4 regions of the Bacillus sp. JJ1521 genome follow, and region 3 is predicted to be linked to each of the others. Evidence: riboswitches for the same ligand, from Rfam matches in the RefSeq annotation. Region 3 holds a riboswitch; each other region holds the start of a gene.

The links. Region 3 has a riboswitch for cyclic di-GMP ahead of V7147_RS10415 (hypothetical protein). Riboswitches for the same ligand answer to the same signal wherever they lie in the genome.
Positions count from the first base shown of each region.
Region 1: linked by a shared signal. The riboswitch ahead of V7147_RS06630 (peptide chain release factor 3) and the one ahead of V7147_RS10415 (hypothetical protein) in region 3 are both predicted to bind cyclic di-GMP.
Region 2: linked by a shared signal. The riboswitch ahead of V7147_RS14190 (anti-repressor SinI family protein) and the one ahead of V7147_RS10415 (hypothetical protein) in region 3 are both predicted to bind cyclic di-GMP.
Region 4: linked by a shared signal. The riboswitch ahead of V7147_RS02410 (sensor domain-containing diguanylate cyclase) and the one ahead of V7147_RS10415 (hypothetical protein) in region 3 are both predicted to bind cyclic di-GMP.

Region 1 is NZ_JBALOX010000037.1:8,619-17,014, forward strand. Features, by position in the region: gene V7147_RS06620 (ABC transporter ATP-binding protein) at 1-483, opposite strand, end outside; gene V7147_RS06625 (FecCD family ABC transporter permease) at 493-1,503, opposite strand; gene V7147_RS06630 (peptide chain release factor 3) at 1,618-3,201, opposite strand; cyclic di-GMP riboswitch class I at 3,599-3,683, opposite strand; gene V7147_RS06635 (DNA-binding protein) at 3,706-4,275, opposite strand; gene V7147_RS06640 (DinB family protein) at 4,487-4,948, opposite strand; gene V7147_RS06645 (foldase protein PrsA) at 5,287-6,159, opposite strand; gene V7147_RS06650 (S1C family serine protease) at 6,186-7,595, opposite strand; gene V7147_RS06655 (HAMP domain-containing sensor histidine kinase) at 7,843-8,396, opposite strand, start outside.
Region 2 is NZ_JBALOX010000096.1:4,671-13,066, reverse strand. Features, by position in the region: gene V7147_RS14215 (acyltransferase family protein) at 1-606, shown strand, start outside; gene V7147_RS14210 (right-handed parallel beta-helix repeat-containing protein) at 677-2,863, shown strand; gene V7147_RS14205 (metallophosphoesterase family protein) at 2,916-3,632, shown strand; gene V7147_RS14200 (metallophosphoesterase) at 3,713-4,687, shown strand; gene V7147_RS14195 (helix-turn-helix domain-containing protein) at 4,736-5,065, opposite strand; gene V7147_RS14190 (anti-repressor SinI family protein) at 5,196-5,336, opposite strand; cyclic di-GMP riboswitch class I at 5,372-5,461, opposite strand; gene V7147_RS14185 (YqhG family protein) at 5,840-6,634, opposite strand; gene V7147_RS14180 (DEAD/DEAH box helicase) at 6,612-8,303, opposite strand.
Region 3 is NZ_JBALOX010000067.1:36,242-44,637, forward strand. Features, by position in the region: gene V7147_RS10400 (PTS sugar transporter subunit IIA) at 1-300, opposite strand, end outside; gene V7147_RS10405 (SIS domain-containing protein) at 326-1,384, opposite strand; gene V7147_RS10410 (hypothetical protein) at 1,742-2,572, shown strand; cyclic di-GMP riboswitch class I at 2,850-2,935, shown strand; gene V7147_RS10415 (hypothetical protein) at 3,381-3,614, shown strand; gene V7147_RS10420 (HU family DNA-binding protein) at 4,008-4,280, shown strand; gene V7147_RS10425 (hypothetical protein) at 4,579-4,857, shown strand; gene V7147_RS10430 (sigma-70 family RNA polymerase sigma factor) at 5,207-5,740, shown strand; gene V7147_RS10435 (DUF4179 domain-containing protein) at 5,733-6,770, shown strand; gene V7147_RS10440 (hypothetical protein) at 6,940-7,158, opposite strand; gene V7147_RS10445 (ArsR/SmtB family transcription factor) at 7,179-7,469, opposite strand; gene V7147_RS10450 (VOC family protein) at 8,127-8,396, shown strand, end outside.
Region 4 is NZ_JBALOX010000011.1:103,867-112,262, forward strand. Features, by position in the region: gene hpf (ribosome hibernation-promoting factor, HPF/YfiA family) at 85-645, opposite strand; gene V7147_RS02400 (CBO0543 family protein) at 1,179-1,667, shown strand; gene V7147_RS02405 (CBO0543 family protein) at 1,664-2,137, shown strand; gene V7147_RS02410 (sensor domain-containing diguanylate cyclase) at 2,167-3,252, opposite strand; cyclic di-GMP riboswitch class I at 3,264-3,351, opposite strand; gene V7147_RS02415 (hypothetical protein) at 3,637-3,984, opposite strand; gene fliS (flagellar export chaperone FliS) at 3,984-4,385, opposite strand; gene fliD (flagellar filament capping protein FliD) at 4,420-5,925, opposite strand; gene flaG (flagellar protein FlaG) at 5,940-6,311, opposite strand; gene V7147_RS02435 (flagellin) at 6,642-6,875, opposite strand; gene V7147_RS02440 (flagellinolysin) at 6,818-8,371, opposite strand.

The DNA of each region.
Region 1 (8,396 bases), on a different contig from region 3:
AAGTAGCAATTCGGTTTGCTGTGCAAGCACCCTTCCCAGAAGTACACGCTGTTTTTCTCCACCTGATAGATTACTAAAATTTCGTTTTCCCATTTGGGACATACCAATTTGCTGAATGGCATTTGCGACAATCTCTTTATCTTGCTTACTATCGCCGTCAAAAAAGCCTTTATATGGGCTTCTGCCCATCGCAATGATTTCTTCCACCTTAAAATCGAACGGAACTACATTTTCCTGCCCGACCACTCCAATTTTTTTCGCTGCGGTTTTTGGATTCATTTTAGTTATATTTTCACCATCTAAAAATACAACCCCGGAGTCTGGTTTCAGCGCACGATAAATATTTTTTAAGAGAGTTGATTTCCCGCTCCCATTAGGTCCAATGATTCCAACAAACTCGCCTTCTGAGACATATAGATTCATATCTTCAATAATTTGTTTTTCATCCAGCGAAAAGTTTATATTCTCTACCTGTAGTTTCAATTTCCCACCTCATTTCTTCTTTGATTTTAATAACCAAATAAAAAATGGACCTCCGACTAGTGCGGTTAATATTCCAATTGGCAATTCCTCTGGGGCAATGACCATTCGTGCGGCGACATCTGCCCAAATCACAAAAATCCCACCGAGCAATGCACTTACAGGAAGAACTCGTTTATGGTCGGATCCAACTAGTAGCCTTGTAATATGCGGTATCATTAACCCAACAAACCCAATTGACCCACTAACTGCGATCGTAACCCCAGCTAGAAGAGAAGCAACAAGGATTAACAATTTATGCAATCTAGCTACATTAAAACCTAATGTTCCCGCTGTTACATCACCAAATAGTAGGGCATTTAAGGCACGGTATTGACTCATCAATACAACCATACAAATGATTGACACCGTGAGTGGCAGGGTTAAATAAGCCCATTTCGCTCCAGCTAAGCTTCCTGACATCCAGAAAGTCGCATTATGTAATCCCAATGCATTCGGTGCACTAAGCGTAATAAATCTTGTCAAAGCATCCATCATTAGGGCAATTGCGACACCAGAAAGCAAAAGGTGAGTCACATTGATTCTACCGTTCACTCTTGAGAGGATATAAACTAAAATAATCGTTACAGCAGCTCCGATAAATGCGCTGATAGATAAAGAATACCTCCCAAATATCGAAAAGGCACCAAACAGCATCCCTAATGTCGCTGTTGCAGACGCACCTGATGAGACCCCAAGAATAAAAGGATCGGCCAGATGGTTACGAACCAGTGCCTGCATGACAACCCCTGTTATTGCTAGTGAAGCCCCGACAATCATTCCTAATAAAACCCTCGGCAAACGTAGACCCCAGACGATGTTATGCTCAACCAGTGTCCAACTAGTTTCAATATTTAGAAATGGAAGTTTTGCTAAAAGAATGTTAAAAACTATTAGCGGATGAACTGAGACTGGACCAATTCCGATTGCAAAAAGGATAGAAAGAATGCCTAGAATAAACATCAACAATGTTATAACCTTCATATTTAGTTCATCCCGATTGAAGATTTTTCGAAACGAATTTCTTTTCATAGCCAACCCTTTCTTTATAAATATGAACGCCCAGAAAAGGATCTGAGCGTTTTACATGTCGTGTGTTTACACACCTTTATAATCATTACTTTCGTATAAATCAATAAGCTCGATGTCTTTGTTTTTATCTTGAAAATAGCGATACGTAAAGTCATTTTCAAATAAAACGACATAGCGTTCATTACGGTCACGAACTAGTAAACTTCTTGAATCAAATAGACGTAAATCTACATCCTTATTTCCAATCCATCTTGGAATTCGGTTTCCAAGTGTTGTGAATTCAACTGAAACATTGTATTCTGCCTCTAGTCGATGTTCAAATACTTCATATTGAAGCTGACCAACCGCACCAAGAATGAACTCGTCATTTGATTCCTGTCTGAATAATTGAATCGCGCCTTCTTGAACGAGTTGTTCAATTCCTTTTCTAAATTGCTTCGCCTTCATAACGTTCTTTACGCGAACCTTACGATACATTTCAGGTGGGAAGACAGGTAGCTCCTGATAATGCATATCCTCTTTACTAACCGTTAATGTATCGCCGATTTGATAGACATTCGGGTCATAAATACCAATTATATCTCCAGGATAAGCTTCATCAACTGTTTCACGGCTTGCCGCCATAAATTGTTGGGTCTGATTCAATTTAATTGATTTACCTGTACGAGTGATGTTGACTCCCATACCGCGCTCAAACTTTCCTGAGCAGATCCGTAGGAACGCAATTCGGTCACGATGCTTCGTATTCATGTTTGCTTGGATTTTAAAAATATAACCTGAGAATGTTTCGTCCTCTGGTGGAACTAGGCCAAGATTGGTTTTACGTGGCTTCGGTTCTGAAGCAAATTGTAAAAATGTATTAAAAAATGTTTCCACACCAAAGTTTGCGAGTGCACTACCAAAAAATACAGGGGTAAGCTCCCCATTAACTACACGGTCCACATCAAAGTCGTTTCCAGCTTCGTCTAATAAGAGTAATTCGTCTTGTGTACTTTCATAAACCGGTGTGTCTGTAATTGCTGGATGCTTTCCTTCCTCAAGTTCCTGTAATGGAATGATTTTTTCATCTTCATTCCCAGTGAAATGAACAAATTGATTATTGTAACGATCAACAATCCCTAAAAATCGTTTTCCCATCCCGACAGGCCAGTTCATAGGATAGGACTCAATTCCAAGAACTTCCTCAAGTTCTGCCATAAGATCAAGTGGATCCTTACCTTCACGGTCAAGCTTATTGATAAATGTAAAAATCGGAATTCCTCTCATGCGACAAACTTTAAATAACTTAATCGTTTGTGGCTCCACGCCCTTTGTAGAGTCAATGATCATCACGACACTGTCTACAGCAGTTAATGTTCGATAGGTATCCTCACTGAAATCTTCGTGCCCTGGTGTATCCAAAATATTGACGTAGAAGTTTTCATATGGAAAACTCATAACACTTGATGTTACTGAAATTCCGCGTTGCTTTTCGATTTCCATCCAGTCTGATGCAGCAAATTTCCCTGATTTTTTTCCTTTTACCGTCCCCGTTTCACGAATGACGTTTCCAAAAAACAAAAGTTTTTCTGTCATTGTGGTTTTCCCGGCGTCCGGGTGAGAGATGATGGCAAATGTTCTTCGTTTTTGAACTTCATCTATATAACTCATGCAAATTTCCCTTCCGTTATCACAAATTCTATCTAAAAAAATATATCATATTCAAAAAAGAACCACAACGTGAATTGATTCCAATTTTACTAGAGGAAAGGCTTAAAAATAGGAAAATATGTGATACAAATCACATCCTGCAATTTGAGTTCCCACTATACTAAAGATAGAAATAGAAAAAATACTCAATGAGGTGAAAGTACATGTTTGTAGCATATTTTTTACTTGTAAGTATTATTCTCATTTGCGTCGGTTTTACAGTCCAAATTATAAACGGTATTAAAGAATAGATAGCAAATCACTCGATCAATAATCTAGATAAAGAAAATGGGAGAGGCTAGTTTTTCGACTAGACTCTCCCATTTTTTCGTCATCAAATAAAGGTACCCTTCCATTCTATAGCAACCCGGCCGCCATAGAGAATTCTCCTTAGGCCCGTGGCTTTGCGTCATCGTTTTTCAACAATTTTGCCTTTTGTATAGTTTGGTCGTCTATCTATGTTGTCTATCTAATGGCTTTACTCATGCGCTGATATTTACGCTGAATACTAATTGGGCTACGGTTTAACCTTTTTCCAATATCAGAAAATGGTGTCCCCGTTGCGACAAGCTCGATCATAGAATGAATTTCAACCGTTGTCCATGAGCGGTAATTGACCCTCTTTTGCTTAGAACGTTCACCTTCAACCCAGCCAGGTTCAGGGACGATTGCATTTTTTTCAATTTTCGAGAAGTCAACTCGATCCTTATTGTTCTTTGCCCAAAACCAAAAATCTTCAGGTTTAATAAAGTAAAACTTTCGTGTATTTCGTGTTGCCTTCTTTGTGTACTTTAGTCCATGGTTGTCAATCCAGAGTTTTACAGACTTTGGATCAATTTTTAATAGAGTTGCCAATTCATGCATCGTTAACTGACCGGTGAAGGATTTCGTGTTCGAAAGCCCTAATCTCTTAATTTTTATCTCAACCGCCGTTTCTGTCCTATGTAGGTGAGCCGCAATCGTAGAGATCTTCATTCGACCTACATTGTCCTTCAAAAACTCTATTTCCTCATACGTCCATGTTCTTTTCTTCAAATCAAAAATCCCCTTTTCATTCTTAATAGCACTAAGAATGAAGGGCCTTTCGATGACATACTACTATCATATCATACTATTGAACTAAAAAAATACTAGTAATTTTATTTTCACTAGAGTTGTCAAGTGCTTTTTATACTCTTTATAGTTTACGAGCATTTATGTAAGTAAAAGAAGTCAAGGTATTGAACAGGATCACCTGAACCTATTTTTAGATTAAATTTTTAATCACAAGCTTCATCGCATGGATTTGACCTAAATGGTAGGCTATATGGAAGAGTGCTAGGTTGGTTATATCGCCGTAGGATTCAAGCCCAAGAAATGGTTGTTTTAATCTTTCTTCAAAACGTTCAACGGGGATTTGCTGGGTTCTTGCTATCTGTTCGTTAAATTGAGTTACTAAATCTGCTAGTGTTTGGATGTCTCCATTCCAATCAGCAGGACTTGTTCCTTTTGCAAAGAGCTCCAAATAATTTCCCGGTAGAAAAGTAGACTTTTTCGGATAGCCAAACATAAACTGCTCATTGACGGTAACAAGATGCCCAATATGCCAAAGGATTGTATTATTAAAACCTTCTGGTTGAATAGATACTATTTGGTCCGTTAGATCCTCCACCTCGCCAAGAAAACGAACTTTTAATAATTCAAACTGCGTTAATAAATAGTGACTCATTCTTATACCCCCTGATTTTTAAAGTGCTAGTAATCTATATGGCACTATGGCGTATTCGAGACCTGATTCTTGTTGTTTTTTATAAGTTTATCTATTTGCAAATGGAGTTGGAGGCATTCTCATATAAAATATAGATATTTAGGTAGCCCTAAGTATAATACTTATTTCCTATGGTAGTTAGCATATTTTGTAAGTATGTTACAATTGCTGTCAGTAACAAAAACATGCTGTCGTTTCCCGGGAAATGTTGTCGGCAATAGGAAAAATTGTCGGATGTATTCCCCAAGATAAATACGAAAAGGTCCAAACCATACATCTGGTTTGGACCTTCCTCCAAGTTATGATAAATTTCTCTCAATCTTGTATTCCTCAGTTTTTTCAGTCAGCCATGCAGCGTATTCCTCTGAGATTTTTTGATCAAACAAGACTGCGTAAATTGTGTCTTTGTTTTCTTCATAATTAGCTTCTTCGGCTTCTTTTTTATCGGTTACTTTAATGATGTGGTAGCCGTGTTCTGTTTTTACAGGGTCACTAATTTCATCTTTTCCTAATGAAAATGCAACTTCTTCAAATTCCGCGACCATTTCACCTTTTCCGAAATAGCCAAGATCTCCGCCAGCACCTGCACTAGCAGTATCTGTTGAATACTCTTTTGCCAATTCAGCAAAATCGGTACCTTCTGCAAGCTTTGTAGCTATTTCATTTGCAGTTGTATCATCATCGACTAAGATATGACTTGCTTGAACCTGTTCAGCCTGAGCAAAAGAATCCTTATTTTCTTCAAAATAGGTTTTTATCTCATCGTCTGTGATCTCGATTCTAGGTTCAAGTAATTTTTTCGTTAGGATAAACTGTTTGATATCGTCTTCCACATCTTTACGGGTTACTCCACTTGATTCAATCGCACTCGTAAAGCTTTCCTCTCCTCCATAGGAGTCGATTAATGCCTGCAGCTCATCATCTAGCTCTTTATCAGAAACTGATATATTTTCTTTCTCTGCTTCTAGTTCAATAATTTTATTCGTGATTAATGTTTCTAAAACATTCGAACCATAAAATTTCTCTAAAGATGTGTGTAGTTCATCGCGCTCAATTTCAACGCCATCAACACTAGCAACGACATCCTTTTTGAAAACTGCGAAACCAATGGTCGATATGAGCGCAACACATAAAATTGTCCCAATCACCCAGGCTAGTTTTGTTTTCCCCATTATTTTTGTCCTTTCACCGCTATGCGTTATTCAATTCCCGTATTATTGCTTGTTAAGGTTAGTTTTGCAGTTTCAAGTTGGTTGCCGCGGTAAAAGCTTAATTCAATTTCATCGCCAATTTTTACTTTTGAATATAAATATTTTCGAAGTTCCATTGAGCTTTTAACCTCAGTATCATTGATTTTCAAAATCACATCGGTCATTTTTAAACCAGCTTTTTCAGCTGCAGAATTCTGTGCAACACTGGTTACGATAACCCCTTCTTTTATATTCTCAGGAAGGTCGGCGTAATACATTCTTGGAATTTCCGCGAGGTCTGCTAATCCGATTCCGATAAATGGACGTTCAATTTTACCACTTTCAATTAAACTGTTAATAATCGGCACGACATCATTACTAGGGATGGCAAATCCTAAGCCTTCAACACCACTATTGGCGATTTTTAAGCTGTTAATTCCGATGACTTGCCCTTGTGTATTTAAAAGGGCACCACCACTGTTACCTGGGTTAATGGCAGCATCAGTCTGAATAACGTTTAATTCCCAGCTACCTGCAGAGGTATCAACGGAGATGCTGCGATCCTTTGCACTTACAATCCCTGATGTAACTGTTCTTGATAAATCAAGTCCAAGTGGGTTTCCGATTGCAAACACCTGGTCACCAGGTCTTAATGACTCGGAATCACCAAATTGTAGAACCGCCTCTACGTTTTTAGAATCTATTTCTAAAACAGCTAAATCAGTTAACGGATCTGTTCCTATTAACTTAGCCATTGTTTTTTCACCATTATAAAGGGAAATTTCTACTTCGTTTGCATTTTCGATTACATGGTTATTGGTAACAATATAAGCTTTATCGCCATCCTTTTGAAAAATAACCCCGGAACCCGTTCCGCTTGCGACACTTTGTGAGTTACCTCTGTTAAATGGATTTTGTTGAGCCTGCATACTTGTAATTCCAACAATCCCTTTTGATGCATCTTCAACCATATCCGCAACGGAAGACGTTGAGTCTTTTACTGCTGTTGGTTGGATTTTCACAGGTCCTGACGCTTCGATTACTTCTGCGTTCTGTTCTGTTGCAGGTGCATTCGAATTGAAATATCCTTGCAATCCGTCAATATGCGGAGCGACTCCCAGCGTTAATGCAGAACCAAGAACTCCAGCAGATACCATGGATAGAAAGCCTTTCATTTTTCCATTTGATTTTTTATCTTTTGGTATTGAGGAACGAAGTGCTGTATCATTGGGAACCGCCACCGATTGTTGAATCGATTCTGCTTCGACTGGCTCAGCTGGCACTTGCTCCACTTCTGGTTCTAGTTTCATTTCTTGCTGTTCGTACTGAATTTCTTCTGTATGATTTTCACTATTTTCTAGGTTGTTTGGCTGTTCTTTTTTATCGTCAAATTCATCAAAACGTTTATCGTTTTCCATTATGAATTCCTCCTTAATTAACTCCATGTATTTATCATAGACAAAAATTATGAACAAAATATTAACAAACCTTGAAAAGACATGGAAAATATTTTGTTATCAAATGCGCCTTGGCGTATTTGCGCCCGATTTTTTTCAAGCTTGCTTGAAATATTCCTTTGAAAAATCGTGACATCCGCCGGAGGCTTTTCACTTTATTCAGCCAACTGCTGAATATAGTGAAAAATCCATCAAAAATATGATGGATTTACTCAAATGGAATTCGAATTTCGAATGTTGTTCCTTTTCCTTTTTCACTAGACACTTCAATTTTTCCGTTATGGAGCTGGACTAGCTGTTTTACAATCGAAAGCCCTAGACCGAATTGACCAAACGGCGTTCCGGTACGTGAGACATCTGCTTTGTAAAAACGATGCCATATATTCTCGATTTCTACTGGATCAATTCCCACCCCTGTATCTTCGATTTCAATGACCGTTTCGTTCTCCCCTGCTTTTCCACGAATCCAAATTGTTCCGTTATCGGTAAACTGAATACTATTTTTAATAATATTGATTAAAATTTGAATTAAGCGATCGTAATCCGCTGTAATCGTCAATCCTTCTGGAACCTCAACAATTAATTGGTCATTTTTTTCATCCGCTTGTGGCTCCAGTGTTTCTTTCACAACCTCAAGCACTTCGATTAATTCAATCGTTTCCTTTTGGAGAGTTACTTGATTAGAACGGATTTTTTCATAGTCCAAGTTTTCATTCACAAGGCGAATGAGGCGTTTTGTTTCCTGGTTAACTAATTGAACAC
Region 2 (8,396 bases), on a different contig from region 3:
CATTGGGAGAAAAACTGGGGATACCATACATCGTTTTTTGCTACGTTACAAATTATTTCAATGTTCATATTAGGAAGTCTTTTGGCAAAACACTTAAATAAAATGATTGAACTTTATTTACGTTTTACAAGAGTAAAAAAAATAATGCTCTTACTTTTTACCATTGCTTGCTTTATTTACAATGAGGTTTTGACAGTCATCGCGAATTATTTAGGAATTTATTACTATGGTGAAATAATGAGTGACTATTCTATAGGAATAGGATCCGTTTTACTTATATTCATTTCACTTGCATCTGGTAGGGCACATTCGTTTTTAATAATAAAACCGCTGTTATATTTAGGAAGAATTTCATATAGTCTTTATCTATATCATTTGCCTACACTTTTTAGCCTGGTTTATCTTTTTTACAAAATAATCCCTCTTTGGATTATTTTTATTATATCGATTCCTTTAGCTATCTTGCTTGCCCATTTTTCATGGTTGTTAATTGAAAATCCAGCAAATAAATACGGGAAACGTATTGCCGATAAAGTTGAAACAGTAGTGAAAAAGAGACTTGCAAATAAAGGAAATAAAAGATTTGATAAATATCGTATTTCTTAATCTGTTGGATCATCGAGTTCAAACTGAAAAGGTTAAATTTATAATGTAAGATTTTTAAAGGAATGATTGGATGAAAAAATGGAGATATTCTTCTATATTGTCAGCTCTCCTTTTTGGAGTTATTCTGCTTCTAGGTGCATTTTTTATGTTACTACAGCAAGTCTCAGATAAAAAAATATCGACATTACAAAATTTAAAAGAAGGAACAAGTTATGTCAAAGCGGCTGCTAATGTTTATAACCTTGAATTAACTAAATGGGGTATATACAATGACGGTAGCCATCCTAAAGAAACAACGAAAGGAATCAATGACGCATTGAAATGGGCACAGGAACAAGGCTTTACAACGTTTTATGTCCCAGCAGGGAACTATTTAGTTTCAAAAGGAAAATCGGAGGATGATCCAGACGCTAGAATCAATATGGTTTCAAATATGACATTCATACTCGATGGAAATGCGGTTATCCAAAAAGAAACAAACGGTTTTGAAATATACTCTACCCTGTTTCTTGATTCCGAAGTCGACAATGTGACAATAAAGGGGGGAACAATACGGGGAGATAGAGAAACCCATGATTATTCCCAAAAAGGAGAATATACAGAAGGAACACATGAATGGGGAAATGGAATTAATACAAAAGGAGCAAGTAATATCATCATTGATGGAGTGAAAATCGAGAAGTTTACTGGGGACGGAATTGAAATTGGTGGTGCAACGATATACGGGGAATATATTACAGAAGAAGATCTAGAATTAGGCGGAATAAATGATGAAGGTAAACCTGTATTTCAAAAAGGAAAAATTCGCTCAAATAACTATGATGTAGAGAATTTCAACAATCCTATTTATAGCAACCCGCATTATCGAAATGTAATGATGTGGATTCCTAACGGAGTAGAAGAAAATTACGATATCTTCTTTTATCGTAAGGACGGTAGTTTTATTAAATCCGATAGAGATCAACATTTTAATTCTACATGGGGATTTTCCGACGTTTCCGATGATGCAGACTATTTCAGGGTTGTGTTTAATAGTGATACTACCGAAGATGTGCAAGTAAATAGGATGACAGTAGCAATTACAAAAAATATGACAATTAAAAATTGTGATATTGGGCATAACCGCCGACAAGGTATTACGGTTGGTGCTTCCGATGATATTAAAATCATAAATAATAAAATTCACAATACAAGCGGGACCGCACCCGAAAGTGGAATTGATATTGAACCTGGATTTTACCCTGCAATTAATACTCTGATAAAAGGCAATCAGTTCTTGAACAACAAGATTCATATGGTTTTTGCTTATGGTGGAAATGCTAGGGTTGAAGAAAACTATTTTGGACCAAATTTAACAAATGGTATCGGTTTCTCGATTAATCCAGCATACTATGGCGCCAATGTTACCAACAACGAGTTCGACCACACTAACTTTGTAACTTGGGGCAATACTAAATTCCTTGGTAATAAATTAATCTCTAGTTCAGCGAGTTTCGAAGGTGGTTCGGCCGTAGTTGTAGATGGTGTTGACGGGGTAGATTCCAGTTTAGGTTTCACCCAAACGGAAGATGGTGGAATCAAGGTTTCAAATATAATGCTTAAGTCAACGAATTATCAAACAACCTCTGGTGGTATTGCAGTTTATGGCGAGCCAATTCACATTACAAACATAACACTGCAAGGAAATAATGAATTCAGTGGAGATGGTAACAGTGAAAGCGTGTATGATCATATAAACTTTAATAACACACCTGAAATGAGCATAGCACCAGGTACATATACTAACTGCTCTACAAATGTGGGAGAGTTTGCACTAAATATTCCAGGTAGCATTAATTTTCATAAATGCAAATTTATAAACACAACATTTTATACTTATAATCAGGAAACAGAAGCTACTTTTCAACATTCATCCTTTGATAATGATGAAAGTATAACCAGTCAAATCATTTTAGCTATGGAAGCTAAAGAAATTAGTATTCTAAATAATACATTTAATTCTATCGTGAATGAAAGAGGAGATTATCCCATTATTCAAATAGGGCGGGATGCTTCTGCACATAATCCAACAAAAGTTATGGGGGCAACTGTAGAGGGAAATAAAATCTCCAGTAACATAACAAGAATGGGAATCGATACGGTTAATGGCGGTGTTGGAGCATCGTCTTACCTCATTAAAGATAATATTTTGTACAAAGCAACTCTAAACTTAAAATCAAATGATATTAATAAAAATAACCAAATGTTCAGCAATTAATCTTTTATAAAAACAGTTAGAAAAATAGATTTTTAGAAAAGAGGTTCTAAGCATGAGACTCGCGTTTATTTCTGATATTCATGGTAACGCATTAGCTCTAGATGCAGTTTTGAACGATATTCAAAGTAGAAATGTTGATAAAATCGCTGTTTTAGGGGACTTTTGCTTTAGAGGACCTGAACCAAAGCGTTCTTTGGAATTAGTAAGGAAAATAACTACAGATGTACTAAAAGGAAATGCTGATGAGTGGGTAGTTCGCGGTGTAGATGAAGGAGAAGTACCAGATGCGGCGTTAGAAATAATGAAAAAGGAGAGAGAGTGGACTTTTTCAAAACTTGATGATGAAGCGATTGACTATTTAAAAAATCTACCGACCGAACTTAATTTTCAACATAAAGGGGTAAACATCCACGCATTTCATGCCACACCTGATAGCCTGTTTGAAATTGTTAAGCCCGATGATAAAGACGAAATGATTGTTGAAAAACTAATGAAGAACGAGGCAGATATTTACATTTATGCCCATATTCACAAACCATTTATTAGATTCATAAACGGTAAATGCATAATAAATACAGGAAGTGTTGGACTGCCCTTCGATGGGCAAAATAAATCTTCTTATGCACTAATTGATATTGGAGAAGATGACTACGAATGTAGAATTGTAAGGGTTTCTTATGATGTTCAAAAGGTTATTAAACAATTCGATGAAATGGACTATCCCAATTCTGAATTAATGATTACTCTTTTGGAACAAGCAAAAGTTTAGTTCAATTAATTGCGGAATAGGAAAAAATGAACTAACCGCCATTTTGAACGTAGGTATTATTTGAATCTGGAGGTACTACCTTGAGGAAAAAAAGAGTAATTATCGGATTGTTCCTAATTACTTTAATAACCATAGTATTTATCGTTTGGGATAATCGTCGATTTATAGTTGTTGAGCAAGACATCTTTATGAAAGACCTACCAAACTCCATAGAAAACTTTCGGATTCTGCAAATTAGTGATCTTCATGAAAAAGAATTTGGTTCTTCCCAAAGCAAATTAGTGAACAAAATCAATGGATTGGATTATGACGCAATTGTTTTTACTGGGGATATGCTGGATCATCCGGAAAGTGAAAATGTAGACGGCTTTTATCAACTACTGGAAGGGATTAAAAATAAGGAGAATGCTTGGTTTGTCCCAGGAAATACCGATCCTAATAGTTACCAGTTTGAGGGAGAATTACAAAAAGGTAAATTTATTCAAGGGATGGAGGCAAGAGGTGTTTATTTATTAGAAACCAGTGCAAAGATTGAAATGGGTGGAGATGCTGTCCATTTCGTTAACTTTGAATTATCAATTACCAAAAACCCGGAACAAAAGATGGCTGGAGTTATATATCCTAGTTATCAGTTTGAACCCTGGTATGTGGATTATATACGGGATCAATGGTCAACATTACAAGAAACATATAAAACAATAGTGGATAAGGACATCGTAATCGCATTAAATCATTATCCTGTACCAGATCCAAGAATTAATTTTATTCAGAATGACCCTGAAACCAAGTGGCGTGATTTTGATCTCATTATCGCTGGTCATTATCATGGGGGGCAATTACGTATCCCTATAATTGGGGCTATTTTCATCCCGGATCCATGGTACAGAAGGAATGGCCTTTTTCCACCGCAGGATCGGGTAAAAGGGCTGTGGGAGTATCAGGGAACTAAGCAATATGTTAGTACTGGATTAGGGAGCAGTGATGCTTTACCATTTTTGAAATTTCGTTTATTTAATACACCGGAAATTAATCTATTAACATTAAAAGGGAAATAAAAAAGCCCTTCAAGAGATGAAACCTTTTCACCCTCCTGAAGCGCTTTTTTATTTGTTGGTATTTTTCCATTTGTTAAATTCTAAGAATGCCCTAAATTCATCCTTTGAAACTCCGGATTTCATTGCTTCTTGTACAAGTTGTGCCCAATCAGAATCAAGATCTTCTATTTGAACTTCGTGATCCTCGTCGTGGAGTAGAGTATTTACTGATACCCCAAGGACCGCGGAAATTTTCTCTAAAAATTGAATAGAAGGATTTGATTGAAGGTTGCGTTCGATGGAACTTAAATATGATTTTGCAACCCCAGCTCTTTCAGCGCATTCAGATAAGGATAATTTTCTTTGCAATCGGTATTGTTTGATACGTTGACCAATCATAAAATCCACCTTCCTCCATTTATGATTATAACATAAAATGAAGAGGTTTGTTTTGTATGACGAACGAATTATTCAAATATTTTGCGAGAAACTACGTTTTTCTAGGAGTAGGAGCGGGTTTCACTGTTCTTTATCCAATCAATGAGTCAAGCCCGTCAGCTTTTTCTGCAAAGAATGCTTTGATTTCATTCACACTAATTCCCATATCTAGTGCTTCTAAAATTAGATCTACCCATTCTTGATCGAGTGTTTCGTTTTCTACTTTAATCATACTTTCCAATACCCTCCCAAAATACAATTAGTATTCCAGGCAACCCAGCCGTCGTAATTGGAATCTCCAACCTTAGACCTGTGACTTTGCGTCCCTATTTTTCAATAGGTTTGCCTTTTTCTGTTCGAACCTCAGCTGACCGACCTAAACCGATAGTCCATATATGTATAGAACCTTTGTATTACATTTAGAAGTATAAAACATGGATAATAATATTTCTGTAAAAAACTGTCGATTACAAAATATTCACAAAACACAAACAATTACTTGTCCAATGCATCGAAAAATGCCCACTTTTTCCTATTTATGTAGAATAGACTCGAAGGATAGGGAGAAGGACCTAGGATTTGTTAACTATGAGAAGAGGTGGGTTAATACATAACGACGTTTCGATGTGGCTTTTTGTAAATTTTCCAATTAAATGTAAGGTATTTGTCGAACGATTTATTTAAAAAACACCCCAAAAAAATGTAACCTACCCCCAAATATGAGGATAGGCTATATTACATCGCATTTTGACAAAGATAAAACAATCCGCCATTGATGATTTCGACAAGAACTTTTGGTTCGTACTGATCCCTTAGTGCTTCTTTTTCAATTTCATAGCTTTCTGGTTTTTCGTCGATTCCCTCGTAAAAAGCATCTAACAGGGCTAAGTCCTCATTCCAACGCTGTCTTGCTTCATCTGCCCATGCGTGATCCTGTGTTTCCACAAAACCTCTCACATATTGCTGAAGTCGATTGATACCACTTTGTGGCTTAACCAACGGGGACATCGTATACGTTAGATCTGGTATTTTCGGAGTAAGTGGCAGTTTTTCAATCTTCTCCTGAAAATCCTCAACAATGATTCCGTTAATAAGCTGCAAGCCGAGTGACATTAATACATCACGCTTACGGTCACTTTTATAGGAAACCTTCACGTTTAACCCGATCCATGGGTAAAGTGGTGTGTTTCCTTGGGTTCCAGGTGGTGTTTGCTGATACAATCGAATGTAGCTTGCTAGTTTTTTTGTTGATTCAAAAATTTGATGCAAACGGGGGGCGCCAAAGTGGATGAAGTCACCCTTTACATTTTCGGGTGTTTGGTCCCGGTCTGTAATTAACGTTAGCTTCATTGGATTCGGTTCTCCACCGGTTTTTTCAACATATGTCCAATAAAAGGGGCGATTCATGAGTTGCTTATCTAAATCAATTGTCAATTGGACTGTCATATGCCCGGAATGTCGTTCAAGAATTTCACAATGATTTGATATAAAATATTTCTCTAGAAAATTAACGATTTCCTGTTGCTGCACGCTGCTCACCACCATTTTGTTCTTCAAAACTAATAATCGAAGTTAAATTCTCCATCTTAATTTTCATTTCACCCTCGCTCCGAGAACGAAGCATGATGTCCTGAATATGATCTTCAATATTACCAAGATCGAGCCTTGTTAAAATATCATCCAACTGCCCAATGACACGCTCAAACAGATTAATTTTTTCATATAACAGCTTCAAAATATGCTCTTCAACCGTATTCTTGGTTGCAAAATTATAAATATGAACATCTTTTTCCTGACCAAGACGATGAATACGCCCAATGCGCTGCTCGAGTCTCATCGGATTCCAAGGGAGGTCATAGTTGATAATATGATTACAAAATTGCAGGTTAATTCCTTCTCCACCGGCTTCAGTTGCAATTAACACCTGGAACTTCCCTTTAAACAATTCTCTCATCCAATCCTTTTTCCCGCGCTTGAATCCGCCTCTAAAAGGAACCGATGAAATTCCGTTTTGCTGGAGGAACCATTGTAAATACATTTGGGTTGCACGATACTCCGTAAAAATAATCACTTTATCATCAATTTGCTTAATTAATTCAACTGCTTTTTCTGCCTTTGAGTTTTGCGTTACCTGTTCAACCTTTTTCATGAGTCCCAATACCATATCTGTAGGGGCGGCAGCACTGCCATCCTCATTCTTTTTCTCGAGCATCTTCTTCAATGTAAAATAGACGGCCTCACGACTACTGCAAGCCTCTCTTTGTAAGGTCAGAATCGAGAACATACTTGAAGCAAAGCCTGAAAAGCTAGACCGATAAGCAGAAATCGCATTATATAGCTCTTGTTCAGTCTCTGAAAACTCAATTGGTACGGCCTCAACTTTCCGTTTTGTCCACTCTATTCCCGTATCATCACGACGATTCCGAATCATTACTTTATTGACCAGTTCCTTCAAATGCTCATGATCATCGATAGAGCGGCTCTTTTTTCCGAATGATTCCTCAAAATTTTCCTGATTCCCTAAATGTCCAGGTTTCAGCAATGATACAAGATTAAAAATCTCATCAATTCGGTTTTGAATCGGGGTTGCTGTTAATAGTAAACAAAACTTCTTTTTCAAGTTTTGAACAAATTCATAGTTTTTTGTTTTATTGTTTTTTAGCTTGTGAGCCTCGTCAATGATGATTAAATCGTAATCCTGCTCATATACAATTTCCCGATGTGGACTTCTTTTTGCTGTATCAATAGAAGAAACAATGACATCATATTGCTCCCACATATAGCTCTTTTTCTGCTGGACTGCAGGAATATAAAACTTTTGATTTAATTCTGAAGCCCATTGGGATACAAGGGATGCTGGGACAAGAATCAGCACTTTTTTTACAAGTCCACGAATCATATATTCTTTTAAAATTAGACCTGCCTCAATTGTTTTTCCGAGCCCAACCTCATCCGCTAAAATGGCTTTTCCATTCATTTTTTCAACCACTTGCTTTGCAACTTCAAGTTGATGGGGAAGTGGTGTTAACTGTGGTAAATGCTTAGGTGCCTGAAGACCTTCGAATTCAGGTATCGACTGGTGTTTTTCCACTTCATATGCAAGTTTATATAACTCCCAGTTCGCCCAAGGACCGTCTTCGTCAATTCTTTGCAAAAAGTCACCTTGCCACGACTGATCAAATTCAAAATCGACATTCATATATTCACAGTCCTTTCTTAGTTGATATTGGTATTTATATAGAAGAAAGTGAACTTTTTCTTAAAAACCGAACATTTTACCAAAAAAATAAGT
Region 3 (8,396 bases):
CATAATGGCCTCTAACAAAACTGGAAGGTTTACACCAGAAATAAGGTAAATATTTTCTCTAGTTAAATACCTAAGACTAGTCTGGTTAACACTTCCACCAAATAGATCGGTAAAGATTATCAACTTATCTTCACCTGAAATTTCTTCAGTTAGGAAGCTTTCTAGTTTTTCATTAAAAGGTGTTTCGTCCACGTAGGCATTGATGTAATGAAGGTTTTTTTGTTCTCCTAAAATTAAATTTATTGCGGAACAAATACCTTCTGCAAACTTCGCATGTGTTGCTACTAATATTTTCTTCATTTCTAAACAACCACCTTATTGTATGTTAAAAAGTTTTGTTAATGTAATTTACCACTTGTGGATATATGCCCCTGGTTAAATCTCGTCCTTTGTCCGTAGCGAGTAGGTAAGCAAGGACTTGGAAAAAGGTAATATACTCTAAACTACTAAAATACTTGCTTTTCGGATCCACATTGAAGTCAACGGATGGTGTATCCCCAATTAAATAACAGGGTGCAATCTCATTATTAATGAATTTGGCAATTTTTTCAGCTTTTTCTGAATCCTCACCTGATCGTTTTAGAATGAAATATCCAATGTTACCATCAAACGCATTTTGTGGTCCATGGATCAACTCTTCTAATTCAAAACTATTTGTAACGATTGGCAGCATTTCCATGAATTTAATATCCGCTTCTTGTGCGACAGGCCATAGATCATTGGTTCCAGAAAACAAAAAGCTTGATTTCCGCATTAATGAATATTTATGGTTTTTATACCATTCAAGAGTGTTTTGTTTAATCATAGGTAAGTTATCAATCATTAAAGAATAATCATCGGCAAATGTTTGAATATCTTCATCGGTCGCTTTGTTGTTACTTTGTAAAATCGATAGATATAGCCAAAACAAGGTTGCACAAGTTGCAGAATATCCTAATGTTCGGTAAAGATACTCTTCGTTATCAGATCCAATTTCAAGTGCTACATCCGCCAATTGAGCGATAGGAGTATCCAATGACTCCGTAAGGGAGATGGTTTGATATCCCTTTGATTTAACTAGTTTTAAAGATTCGTATACGAGCTTTGTTTTCCCACCTTGTGAAATGAAGATATATAAATTCTCATCACTCAGCAATGCTTGATTATAGTAATTAATAAATATATTCGGGTAAATAATCTCGACTGGTAAACCGGTTACATTTTCAGCGAAACTTTTTGTTGTAAACGCCGCATTGTAAGAGGTACCAGATGCAATGATAACAATCCTTTTGAAGCTAGAATGCGCTTTCAAAAGACCTTGAACTTTAGAGAGTAGCTTGTCCTTGTTATCAACGATCATCTGTAATTGGGTTGGAATCCGACTAATGGTATCCAGCATACTCATCGAATCACTCCTTAGCTGTTTTGATACCTTAATGTTAAATCCAATAGTCCTAAATATCCATATCCATTTTTGCACTATTAATGGTGCAGAAAAATGATTTAGGGGTGGATGGGGGACTGTTCCGAAGTTTACCTTTATTTTTCCGAGAGAGGGATAAGAGGATTGGTTCTTTTGTCTCTATGAAAAGAATCCGTTAGATTATGTGTTTTTATACCTACATATCCATCTTTTTGAATATTAGTTTGAAATTTACAGGACTTGGTATTACCATAAAAAGCGAAGCAGTTAACTTACTTAGGTCCAGTATTATAAAGATTATAATAAACTCAATTAAAATTATCATATGGAGGATTTACAATGGAAATCATTGAGAAATTAATTCAATCAAAGACAGGAGATATAGAAACCTGTGAGGATTCCTATTTTTTTGATCAAAATTTTGTTGCTGTGATAGATGGGGCAACAAGTGTCTCAGGTCGCTATTATGATGGGAAAACACAGGGACAACTAGCTACAGGTACTGTGAAACAAGCGATTGGTACCTTATCAGGTAATGAAGATTTCAGTGAAATCTTGGAGGTTATTAATACGTATTTTGAAACTTTATATCAATACATGGGGATTGCTGAAGAAGTAAAGACCACTTCCTATCTTCGTCCAAGTGCAGCCATGATTCTTTATAGTAGGCAGAGAAGTAAAATATGGATAGTAGGAGATTGCCAGTGCTTCTTTAGTGGAGACATTTACCAAAATATTAAACATATCGATGAAGTTTTAGCAGAAGCAAGGAGTGTTGTGGTTCAGGCTGAAATCATGAAGGGGAAAACAGTGGAAGAGATTTTAGAGGTAGGAGATTTTGGGTTTGACCTCATCAAACCTTTAATTCAAAAACAATATAACTTCCAAAATGCCGATCCGAATCATCCCCTTAGCTATGGAAGTGTAAATGGTAACCCGATCCCTCAAGAATTAATAAAAACTATTAAGGTTCCAGAAAATGTGACAGAACTCTCGTTGGCAACAGATGGTTATCCGAAAATTTGGGGGACTTTGGAAGAAACAGAAGCAGAATTAGCCAGAATAATTAAAGAAGATCCACTATGTATTTATGAAAACATGTCAACAAAGGGTATGGTAAAAGGAAATGTATCATTTGATGATAGAACCTATATAAGAATTAAACTGTAAGGATAAGAGTGCGTATCAGACTTTGTTATTTTTCCTTGCAAAGCTCTGCACCTATTAGTTTGCAAAAAACACCCAATAAAAAGTAGTCTATAACCTATGGACAAGCCTATAATACAAACATTCATAATTAGATCATTGAAAAGAAAGGTTACAACAATTTGTTCAGAAATTATTGTAATCTATTTGGTAATTACTTCACTTCGAATAAAATTTGTTGAAATTTAGCGAATTTTGTCTTATTCTATATAAGTCAAAAGTACTACATATAAAAATACTATACCGAAAAAGGCAAACTTATCGAAAGGTAAGGACGCAAAGCTACGAGCCTAAAGTTCTGATAACTATGATAGCCGAGTTGCCAAAAAATTTGTGAATAAATATATCGGTTATAGAAATAACCATTATTCAAATTTATCCACCATCTTTTTTGGTGGATTTTTTTATTAAAAACAAAAGAGTTTCTATAAATGGCTATTAAAAGAATCTTTATTAATACGAAAGAAGGTTGAAATAAGGTGAAGACTATCAGTAAAGAACAAGTTTGTTTTAAGTGTTAAGAACTAAAATCCGTTAATGACTTTTATGATAAAGGAAATCGCTTTATGAATTGTTCGGAATGTCGTAGGGCTAGATACAATAGAAAAAAGTCGCTTTAAATATTATTAAATAAAGTGAAACAAACAAGACAGTATGTTTAAGAATGATCAAAAACTCATATCCAACTGTAAATATAAATTAGTATGGTAGTTAGTTTAACAGATATTGGCTGCTCTAGCCTTGATTTTTATATAATAAGGAGATGTTTATCTTGACTGTGTTATTTGGAACTGTTGAATATTTCGAAAAAGAAATAGTGAACCAAATGTCTACTCAAAAATTGCAAAATTTGTCTGTTATTAAAAGTTTAGAATTTGCCTATTTATCGGTAAAAAGTGAAATTACGAATGTTTTTATATGCAGTGATATATTTCGGAAGGATTTATTGGTGAATATTGAAAAAGCATATGAAAAGGTTAGAGGTTCTATGGTTGGTGTTGATTAAAGGTTTTAGTTGAGCTTTTTGAAGGTGAATTAAAACCAAAATTGTATGTGTCTACAGGTGAAGAAGTAACCCCAAATATGGGAACTGCATAAGTCTAGGTACCCGTCTCCTTGAAGAGAGGGTTATTTTATTATTTGAGGTATTCTCTTAACTCTTTGGGATTCAATCCGATATTATAAGTAATGTAATATTAGAGAATATCGTAAAAGATGAAGTAGTTCCTGTTGTAAATGGATATCTGGATGAAGGAACTAGTATATACTGTGGTGATGTATTGAATAGGAATGATCAACATTGTTAAATGGACGAATGGTATTAACAGAGAGGAACTTATCCTTTTTGTTTATATAATATAAAAAAGTAACACTTTGAGGCATGAAAGGAGAAATACACATGAATAAGACAGAATTGATCAGTATTGTAGCAGAGAAAAGTGAGCTAACTAAAAAAGATTCAGCAAAAGCTGTAGATGCGGTTTTTGAATCAATCTCTAATACATTATCAAACGGTGATAACGTTGCTTTATTAGGTTTCGGCACGTTTGAAGTCCGCGAACGTTCAGCACGTAAAGGGCGTAACCCTCAAACTGGAGAAGAAATACACATTGCAGCAAGCAAAGTACCTGCATTTAAAAGTGGGAAAGCACTTAAGGACGCGGTGAAATGACTCTTTGAGCTCTAAATACAGAAGGGATTTAAGTAGTTTTCAAACTACAGTAAAATCCTTAAGTTCAAAAAACCCCTCAAAATATGTGAGGGGTTTTGTCTTTTTTGTTTTCAATTATTTATAATTCTTGCTACATATGTACTGATTTGAAATTTAGATTAAATGCACAATTAGTGTAACACCAGTTTAGAGAAGATATCGTACTAAAGGGGCGGGTTAGTTTAACAAGATAAATTGAAACTTAAAGGGCTTTCAATCTTAATTATTAAATTAAAGGGACTAATTAGGGAGGAATCTTATGATTTTCGTTATATTAGTGTTATACGGAATTATAGCTGGGTTTTTCATTTCAAAAAGAAAAATGAAAATGTCTCAAGCTGTAATACTAATGATAGCTTTCGCAATTCTTTCGAGTGTTGCTTTGGGTCAAAACTATACATTGAGTTTAATTCCTGAAGCTAATGATGGTATAGGGATTTCTAATTTTTTAGCTACATTTTTATTGCCAGCAGATGGTTGGACAAAGAATTGTTTTTATCAAAATTTGAATTATATCTTGGCATTTCTATCGCATTAATTCTCTTATATTTTATATTTGTAATTGTTGAAAAAATAAAATCGGATATTAAGACATAAGGCTTGTTGTACGAACGGGTGCAATAGTTGAAGATCGATGTTTAACTTCTGCTCGACAATCGGGCCATTTAATTGAGCAACAGCCTTAAAGAAAACTGGATATTCACAATAATTTATACGGAATATTACGGAAAATTATTTTTACCCCGTCATTATTTAGAACGGGGTTATTCGTGTTGTAGGTTTTGGAAATTAATAAACTTTATTGTCACTTTACAGCATTTTTTAATTATTTTGCAACGTTTCCACTTACCTATTCGACTTTATTGTGTACAGGAGGGGAAATTTAAATGGATATAGTTAAATTAGTACAAAAAGCAAATAAAGGTAATGATGAAGCATTCGAACAATTGATTAGTACTGTTCGCCATAAATTGTATCGGACGGCCTATTCATACGTTAGAAATGAACAAGATGCCCTTGATATTTATCAAGAAACAATTTATAAGGCCTACACTTCTCTTAAGATGTTAAAAAAACCAGAGAGTTTTCAAAGCTGGATTATAAAGATTCTCGTTTTTAAATCTATTGATTTTATTCGAAAAGAGTCCCGACATTTTACTACAGATAATGAGGAAATATTTGCTGAATTAATATCTAAAGAAAACATCGATTACATAGCTCATTCAATGGACTTATCAGAAGCCTTTAAATTCTTGGATCCCAAATACAAGACCATTATTTTGCTGAGGTATTATCACGATCTATCAATTAAGGAAATTGCCAAAATCATGAATTACCCAGAAGGAACGGTAAAATCGCACTTGAATAGAGCGCAAAAAGAGCTTAGGCCAATTTTAAAGGAGGGCTATTTTTATGAATAAAGAAAAGTTTAATCGATCTATCGATAACATAGACATACCACTTGAGAAGTTAGTTGCTAGGGAGAAGGCGGCTATGTACCTTGCAAAGAAAAGACGAAAAGTTGGAAGAACAACTAAGCATTCAATACTGGTTGCATGTGGATTATGTATCACCCTACTTGGCTCCGGGTTTGTTTCAACTGGAATGGCAGAAGCGTTATCCAATATACCACTTATTGGACCGATTTATAAGGATTTTAGAGACATTGCCTCTGATAAAATTGAAAGTGAACAACTTATGACGGTGATTGAAGAACAAGATAGCCATGATGGAATAACAATGACTGTAAAAGAAGCTGCTTACGATGGTGGCCGGTTAATCGTAACAGTAGTTTACACAGGAGAAAAAGATCTTTCACTAAAAGAAGAAATTGTCGGCTATAATTATATAACAATTAACGGACAGCCAGTCAAACCAGCGATTGGTTCAACAGGCCAAGATGATATAAACTCGAAAACAATAATTGAACATCACCAATTTACCTTATCAAATTATAATGAATACGGTGATAAAGTTGAGATTGCGGTGCATGGAGAAAATTTATTTGGATATGAGGGTAAGTGGATGGTGGCTTTCCCACTAAGTAAAATAAAAGGTGATATATCCGAGTTCTATCCGGAAGTGAAAGCAGAAACAGTTGATGATGTTTATACTTTAACAGCCGACAAAGTAACATTTTCACCTCTATCAACAAGAATAGATTTAACGATTGATTACCCTGCTGAAATGGATGAGAACGATACATGGCCATGGTTTAATTTTTCCATAGTCGATGATAAAGGTAATGTATATGAAGGACTTAAACTGCAAGAAGGTATGGCAGGAAACAACGGAAGACATATGGTCCTGACTTTGCCTCCAATGGATACTTTACCAAAGTCATTTACACTCAAGCCTAATAATATTGATGATGTAGGGCGAAGGAAAGAAATGAAGGAATTAGAGTTGGTCATTCCTTTGGATAAAAATCATAAAGAAGTTCAACATTAAATAATGTTGAAACTAGGTATTTAATACGGGAATAGCAAACGATCATTTTTGAAATCTCATTCTAGCACTTAATTTAACCCTTCCTTTCCGCTTATGAAACAGTAGTTCATCAACTAATTGAATGCAAAAGACGAACTCAAATAGAGAGTTCGTCGAGTTTGCATTTTTCTCATTCGACTTCTTTTAGCATTTTTTCAATGCCTGCTAATCTCTCATTTAAATCATCTATTCTATTTTGAAGTGTTAGAGTATTTTCACGTTGAAGCATTAACTGTTCATTTGCCCTTTTTTCATACCTTTTAATAGGCTTTAAGACAATAAAATAAATAACTAAAATAACCAATCCGATAAAAACTAATAAATTTACTAAACCCATTATTCCACTCATTAATGAACTCTCCTTTGTACTTATGTGTTTTTCTTTTTAAAGGTTAATGTTGGTACCAAATTAGAAATCACTTCCTCATTGATTTCTACCTGAAATGAATTAAGCATGTAGTATTTCGCTGTTTTTCCACTTTCTAAAATTTCCATTCTACTTGAAACCAAATTCGCCTCCTCAAGCTTTTGTAAGTGGAGATAAAGTAAAGGTCTACTCATACCTAACTCACGTGCCAACTCGCTTACATACTGTTGTCCTTCCGATAAAACCGAAATAATTTTTAATCTGTGAGGATTAGACAAAGATTCTAAAAACAAAAGCAACTCATCACCGTAATTAAAATGTATCATATGTAAGTATTTTATTACATGTGTAGAATAAAGGCAAATGCTTTTTACGATTGTGGTGTTTAGAATGAATAAGTGTTATTAAATGGGTGCGGTAATCCAAGAAGGATTATCGCTTATTTTTGTTGAAGTTATTATGCTAACGGTGGAGGTTTGTTGAGAATATTTATTATTAGAGGGAATAAGATGAATTTACGCATTGAACAATATGTTGCTATGTTACTGTTAATATCATTTGGATGGTTTTTTCTTATTACATTGTGGATGGATGGAACGAATGAACCTTATAGAGATTTATTACTTTTGTAGTAGTTCACTTTGTTATGTGGAAACTTTTTACTATAAAAAAAAACGAAAAAAACACTGAAAGCAGCGACAGGTTCTAAAGATATTCCAGCAGTTTGTTTTTATAAAAAGAATGGATTTCAAAAAATTAAAGAAGTCATCGTAAATGAACAACTATCCATAACCTTTTTTGAAAAGAAAGTATAATTTTTTATTGAAGTAACGAGTGCATTGCTTCAAGCAGCACTCGCTATTCAACTAATAGGCTAGGATTGTTGAGGAAAATATTCTTTTAACGGTAATTTTTAGATACAAAATTTCTATTTATAGGGGATGGGAGAAATGATAAAGGGGCTTTATGAAGCACATTTACCTGTGGAAAATTTGGAGGTTTCCATTGAATTTTATCGAAAATTAGGTTTGAAATTTGCTTGGCGTGATGAAGACACTGCATTCTTTTGGATAGAAGAAGGGAAGAGTTGGTTGGGATTGTGGGAAGGAAATGAATACCAAACTCCGTACCATCCATCTTTAAGGCATATTGCTTTTCGAGTCACATTTCAGGATTTAAAAGAGTCATTAAAATGGCTTGAATCCATCCAAGTTGAACCT
Region 4 (8,396 bases), on a different contig from region 3:
TGTTTTTGGCTATGGGGGTTTTCCCCTATTTTTTCAAAAAAGAGGCAGCCTAATGAAAAGGCTGCGCTCTTGGAAATTTGTTATTTAGCTAGGTTCAATAATGCCGTACTTGCCATCCTTCCGGCGATACACGACATTTGTCGTATTCGTCTCCGCATTTGTGAAAACGAAGAAGTTGTGGCCGAGCATATTCATTTGCAGAATCGCTTCTTCACTATCCATCGGTTTCAAATCAAAACGCTTCGTACGAACTAATTCGTAATCCTCATCCTCCGGTGCTTCCTGAACAGCTGTCATCGTTCCAGCTCCACCATTAGCGAACATCGTCTTGGTAGAACCTTTCTCACGAAGCTTACGGTTGACTTTTGTTTTATGCTTGCGGATTTGACGCTCAAGCTTATCGGTCACAAGATCGATTGCCGCGTACATATCCTCATTAGACTCCTCAGCGCGAAGCACAAGCTGCGGCATCGGAATCGTAACCTCTATTCTATGATCCTTTGCATTATTTACTTTTAAGTTAACATTTACTTTGGCATTTGGAGTGCTGTCAAAATAGCGTTCAATCTTTCCGAGTTTCTTCTCAACATACTCTCGTAATGCTGGAGTTACCTCAATGTTTTCACCACGAACGTTGTAATTCATACATGAACTCCTCCTTTTAACTCTAATGCATTGGACACAGCCAAGACCCTTTTTAGGGTATCCAACCTGTGTATCAATATAACCTCTTATAAATTAAGGTTATATGTACTAATTCTACACACACCTCCCCAATTCCTGCTTTTTCGTAAAGGAAATTTGAAGAAATTGTGAATTTGTAAACATTAATTATGAGAGTGCGATGTCTAGTGATGGAACACCATTTGGTCAGGGGTCAGGCAAATCATCCCATTAAAAATGGACATAGTAATCCCACTACTCCTTTTTTATGAGTTTAATGTAAATTTGTAAACAATATGTGTAGGTGTAAAAATATATGCATGTCTAAGGCGAGTTATGAATGGAACTTGTGTGGTTTCTAAGATGAATGTGCTCGAAGAATTCTTCAGTAGTAGTATGTCCAAATTATGGGGGGAATATTGGCAAACTGGAAGTTATTTAACAGTAGTATAAATATGCAGGACAATGGATAAATTTTATCATCGCCTCACATATTAATTTTAAGGGTGATAGATATGAATTTCGACTATTATATACTTATATTATTGTGGATTGGCATACCGGTTGTGCTTTGGAAAGGGGTGCCCCGAAGCAGACTACGTGAAGCAATTGCTACCTTTTTATTTTTTCAAATGTTGACCTGGGTATTTGCCATCGGGCTCACATATGCAGGTTTACTTGAATCACCGGTTCGGTTTTTTCCACATGCATCAAAGGTCAGTTTCACAAATGAATTTTTAGTTTTTCCTAGTGTTGCTGTCTTTTTTCAGCTAAGCTTTCCCAAAAATGCAGCATATAAAAGGCGAGTGTTCCACTACATGCTATGGGTTGGCATCATTCTCTTCATTATGCTTTTATTGGGGACATTTACAAATACGATGACCGTAAACAAAGAAAGTATGTTAAGAAGCTTCTTTAATTTTATCATTGAATTATGGCTATGCCGCCAATATGTGTTATGGATAACCGAACAGCCTCTTCCTAGTGGGGTTAGAAGCTCATGAAGATGGAGCATATGATTTTATACATGATTTATGGATGTACTTTCATTTCATTAGCCTATATTCCAAAGAGTAAATGGAGAGAAGCAAGCATCGCCTTTTTGTTTCAACAGACTGTTACGTGGTCTCTTGGGTTAATACCTGTCGAATTCCATTTGCTTGAATACCCTGCTAGGGAACTCTCCAGCGTCAATGGCACTAGCTTATTATTTGAATTCTTAGTTTATCCGATTATCGGTAGTTTCTTTTGTATCTATTATCCACGAACAAATAAGAGGTGGAAGAAGTTTTTATATATAAGCGGCTTCTGTTCGGTACTAACCATATTGGAAGTCATCATTGAAAAATACACGGATCTTATTCATTATATCCATTGGGACTGGTATGTTAGCTGGCTATCTATGTACGCTACCTTATATTTATTATGGGTATTTTATAGCTGGTATTTTAAAATAGAAAAGAACCACACATAGTAGGAAAATTCTAAAAGTGTGGTCACGAATTAGTCACCTTTGAAAATTTGATAGTTGTTTTTTCCACGTTGTTTCGCCTGATACATCGCCATGTCGGCAAATTTTATTAATTCAATAGCATCTTTACCGTGCTGAGGATATAGGGCAATTCCTATACTAGGTGTGACCACTACATTTTTCCCCAGAATCACAATTGATTGAAATTGTTCGATAATCCGATTTGCCACCATCACACACTCATTCTCATTTGCGTCAGGCAATAAGACCATAAACTCATCACCCGCTAGCCTTGCTACTGTATCTTTTTGTGCAACGCTTTTTATTAGGTAATCCCCCGCTTGTCTAAGGAGCATGTCGCCTCCTTCATGCCCAAGTAAATCATTTACTTGCTTAAATCCGTCCAAATCAATAAACATCATACCAAACGTACCCTTGTTTTTTTCTGCCGTGGACATAAGATCATCCAGTTTATCCATGAATGCTCGGCGATTCGGCAAACCAGTTAACGCATCCTGATACGCCATTTGCTTGATTGTTTCAAATTCCTGATGTTGCACGGTGATATCCCGAGCGATCAATTCCCGAGCAGGATGTCCCTTAAAATCAACAACAGTAGATAAAGTCTCTAAGTCCAAGGTTGTTCCATCAATTCTTTTGATTTTAATATGATATTTAAGATGGCTGTTAGGATTTTTATTTAATTGTTCCCGATATTTGTTAATACTGTCCTCCGAATCGGGATGAACAAAGTCTTTTAGGTCACGGTTCAATAATTCAGATGAACGATTTGAACCCAATAACTTAACGCCGGAATCATTAATATAGAGGATTTTCCCTTTCCTATGGACAATAATCGCTTCAGGCGAAAATTGAACCAAGCGTTGATATTGCTCCTCTTGCTCATGCAATTGGCGAAGAATTTTCTTACCAGTATACAACGCCCAAAACAACAAGGCGATTTCGATTAGAGGACTCATAAGGTCGATAATGACTTCATAGTAACCCTTATCTTTAAAATGAAGAAATGTAATCACCTTATCATCTAGAAAATCCGTGATAGATAAAAATAAGATAAGAATAGATATGACAATAATCCGTTTACCGTATAACTCCAATACAGTCTCCTTTCGGCAATCCAGCCGTCTTAGCAGAAACCCCACCTTAGACCTGTGATTTTGCGCCCTCACCTTTTAGCAAGTTTGCCCTTATCGTTTTAAGCAGAACAAACTATTAGTAGTATGCAATGATTTGAAGGACGAGTAAATGAGTAATTATTGTTAATTGGCGTGAAAATAGAGTCAGCGCATGAATTTGTCCATGCGCCTCTCATAGATCGATACGTGCTGATCATTTATAAGCGTTGTTTGAATGGGGGCTTACATTTCTTCAGTAGTAGTTTATCTAAATTGTGGGGGGAGATTATTGGTTATATAGGAAAAAATGCCACCTTGAAAAAGATGGCATTTAAAGGGCAAAACTTATAACTCAAAAATGAAATTTCAATTTCTTTTATCAAAGAAACTACCATCCAAATTATAGGATTCATATGGGTTGCGGTATTTTTTTTGAGGTTCTTTTGATTTATTTAAAGTCAAAATATCTTGCTTAATTTCTGTAAAAAGGACTGTAAGCTTTTGTTTAATCACTTTGTCCATTTCGACAATTTTTTCTCCAATTCGTTTATCCTCTAAATTACTCGGCTGAACTATTTTAGTTAATGCCAAATCTCGTTTTTCTAAAAGTTCCATTATTTTTTCTATATACTCTTCCCTTTTTTCCTGATCAGGTTGTTGCTCCAAATGTAAAAGGAGTTTTTCGGTCAGAATATATAACTGGTTAATAGCCATTAAGCCATTCCACCCGTTTTAAATTGTTTAGCTCTATTTATACGAATAACCTCTTTCCAGGTATCACGAAATTCGATAACTAGATCCTCAGCTTCTTCTAATAGTTTTATATCATTATTGATATTAGCTTCAATTAATTTTCTATTAATAAAATCATATAAACGACGCATTTCCTTTGAGATTTCATAATCCATGTTTAAAGTAACCATTAGTTCACTAATAATGTTTTGGGCCTTACTTATATTAGTATGCTTACCCTCAATATTCTTTTCTTGTATTGATTTTTTAGCTAATGAAATAAACTTGAGGCATCCATTATATAGCATAAGTGTTAATTCACCAGGGGTTGCAGTAAAAACAGAATTATCCTGATACGTTTGATATGGATTGTGTACAGACATAAATCATTCTCCTTTCAATAATGCTAATTACTCCTTAGAAACCCATCATTCCCATAATGCTACTAGATTGCTCATTAAACTTTGCAAGAGCCTGTTCCATCGCAGTGAATTGTTTCCAATATCGATTTTCAATCATTGCTAATTTATTTTCCCAGACCTTCATACGGTCCCTAAGTTCAGATAAGTCTTGACCAATAACACTATTATTTAAATTATCTGGGCTACCGACACGACCAGCCTTCTTATTCAACTTGTCAATTGAGCTATTTACTTCGTTATAAATCCTTGAAGCTATTCCATCTTCTTTGGTAAAAAGATTCATGATTTCATCAGGGTTATCTGTAATTGCTGCCCGTAATTTTTCTTCATTAATCACAAGTTTACCATCTGTTGAAAGATATTCCGTAGTTATGCCAATTTCAGAGAGCATTCGGATATTCCCTGTTGGAATACTATCAACTGGACTGTACATACCCACACGTAGTTCATTCAACGTTCCTCTAATAATAGAGTCATTGGAAAGAAGCCCCTTTTTGGCTGCCTCATCCCATTTTTCAACTTCCTTTTCTGATAAGGCTTCCCGTTGCTCATCCGTTAATGGAGGAAAATCTCTGTTACGTTTTTCTTTTAACTTTGTGTTTAAACTATCAATTAGGGAGTTATAGTCATCTACAAATTTTTTTATATTATCAAAAATTGATTGAGTGTCGGAGGATATACTTACATTTGTTGGACCTCCAGATTTTAACACCTTAATGTCCATACCAAATACACTCAAATTATTAGTTGAACTAGTAACAGTAGCTCCATTTACTACAACTTCAGCATTCTTACCAGCTGCCTGTGGTCCTGTAGGCGTCAATGTTGTTGGTGTAATTGCTCCACCATTTACGATTGCATTTGCAACCCCAAAAGTACCTCTATCTGAAATCGTAATTTTTTGATTCGCACCTAGATCCTTTGTCGAAATGACAAACCTTGATGTAGCCTCATCAAAGCTTGCACGTAAGCCAAGAGATTTCCCGCTTGCATCAGTAAGGTTAGCAATTTTACTTGCAAGACTACCATATGTAGTCGTGTCATCAATAGTTATATCTTGATTTCCTGTGGCAGTTTCAATATTTATAACCGTTGTTTCTCCTGTTGCTAGAATCTTATCGTTTAGCTTAACATTGCTACCACCAGACGTAATTGCATTGGCAGATGTAACTTTGGCTACTTCCGCAATTGAGTTTACTGATAAAGTATAATTCCCTGGTACTGCGGATCCTTTTGCAGTAACCGACGCCAAACTTGAATCTGATGCGGATGCCTTATAGCCGTTAAACGAGTATTGAAATCGTAGTTTATCCACGCTTTTATTAAAAGTGGCTAGTTCTAGATTTACATCTCGATACGCGTCACGTTGCCACTCTAACCATTCCCTCTTCTGAAAAAGATTATCAAGAGGCATTCTTTCCGCTCTCATCAAGTCAGTTATGATCTGTGTCGTATCTAACCCCGAAGCAAAACCTGTGATTCTCATTTGGTTATTTACCACCTAGAGCACCTCCATTAAATTTTATTATCAATAAATAACCCTAAGTATTCTTTCATTGAAGCATAAATATCCAATAGCTTTTTGGGTGGTATCTCCCTAACTATCTCTTTTGTCTCGTCATTAATTAATGAAACATAATAGCTCTCCAGTTTTTCATGGTACACATATTTTAACGAAGTATGTGTATTACCTAACATAGAGTTCATATCTTTAACAATTTTATCTAATTCTTTTACAGTAATATCTTTTTCATTTATCTCTTGTTGTAATTTGCTTTCAGGCTGTTGGTCTAAGTTGTTATGTTTCTCTTCTATTAATTTAGTAGGAGAAGTACTAATTTTTACCTCTCCAATTGAATTCCTTGAAATAGAATCAACAGAGCCCATATTTATCCCCCTAAAAGGTTTTTCTATCTTTTATATCGGTAGATTCTGATTAAGTTTTACATATTATGTTCATTAATCTTTTTTTAACTGGTTCATATTGAAATTAGCAGAAGAATAATGTTTGGCATATTACACTTCCTTTACTTCATAAATCGACTTGATATTTTATTTGCTAATGACCAAATATATCTTTCAATCTTCCATTAATTAAAATAATGATAAAGGTTATACTAACTTCATGTTCAAAAAAGAAGAGCAACCATTTTCTTAATAATGGTTTGCTCTTCTGTTACTTCTGATCAATGCTTTAAGATGAATATATCTTAGTCTTTATCTCAAGAGTTGTAAAATGGCTTGGGGTTGTCCATTTGCTTGGGCTAACATTGCCTGGGATGCTTGTGTTAAGATATTTCTCTTCGTTAGATTCATCATTTCAGACGCCATATCTACATCTCTAATTCTTGATTCACTTGCTTGCAAGTTTTCTTTATAATTTTCATTGTTATTCAAAATATGCTCCAAGCGATTTTGCTGAGCCCCAAATGTTGCTCTTTTTTCTGACACAGATTGAATGGCTTCATCAATCGCCCAATTGCTTCACTCGCTGAATTTACAACATCTACCCCACTTACTCCTAATGAGGAACTGGTTACGTCAACTAAATCAATGGTTATAGTTTCACCTGCATTAGCCCCCACTTGCAAGATAATTGGTGGCGAGGTTACGACATAATCCCATTTTTCTGTAAAGGAGTTTACAACATCAAAGTTCGTATCTGTTGTATCTGCGGTCCAGCTTGTGTAAGACCCAGTTTCTTCTATGATGCTTTCAGCAGTTAAAATACCTCCACCGTCTGCATCTAAACCACCTATTGCACCGGTGTCGGTATTCGTTAAATCAATTTTATAATCATTGCCACCAATAAATAGATTTTTAGCGTCTGCTTTAAATTTAGTAACAAAATCATTTAGACCTGTAAATGCCCCAGACGAAGCAAGACGAAGTGCATCATCTAGATCATCGGATTCATTATTATCTAAATGTTGTAAAATCGTTCGTATACCTGCACTATCCCCAGCATCTTTGATTTTTTCATGAATGTAACGAACCGCTGTATATCCCATTGAATAGTCGAGGCTAGTTTGTCCCCAATATGCATCAGTTCCGTCACCAATACGATTAATCATTTCATTCATTTTCGAAACGCTGATTGCTCCATCCCTTACACCATCTTCCGAGTCAAGCCTCTCATCAGCTCCATGGATAAACTCAGCAACCCCTTCTGTAAACCACTTTGGCAATGCAGTAAAATTCATTGTTCTTCCCATAATCGCATGAACCATTTCATGTGCAATAATACGATCATTATACATAGGAGCAGTTCCACCATCATCACTCATAACAGGAATAAAATCTGAAAGGTCAATGTGTAATTCAAGGTCATCCAGCTTTCCAGTTCCACGATCATAACCTCTTACAAATGCTAATGTTCCACCTTTAGCCCCTTGATCAAATTTAATTGTCAGTTGAACATTATCAGCTGTTAATCCATACTCAGATTCCACTCGATTAACAGCCTCCGCTAACCAACCTCCTTGTTGTAAACCTGCGACCACCTTATCAACCTCAGCTTGATCAAAAGTTACCGAATTCAAGATATGTCGATTGTTAAAATGAGTATTGATTGTAATATTATCTATTTCTTTATTTAACTGTGAAATTTCAGCTTGCATTTTTTGTTTATCTTCTTGCGTGTACGTAGAGTTGGCAGCTTGAACGACTAATTCACGCCCTCTTGAAAGCAGTGAATGAATTTCCTGTAATCCACCTTCTGCTGTTTGCAATAGAGAGATTCCATCTAACGTATTCCTTGTAGCTTGGTCTATACCTCTTAATTGATTTCTCATTTTCTCAGATATTGCTAGCCCTGCTGCATCATCTGCAGCACGGTTAATGCGATAACCGGACGAAAGCTTTTCAAGAGAACTTTGTGCATATATAAGATTATTTGTACCAAGCCTGTGAGCATTTATTGCTGTAAGATTGTGTGTGATTCTCATGGTATTCACCTTTATAAATAGTGTA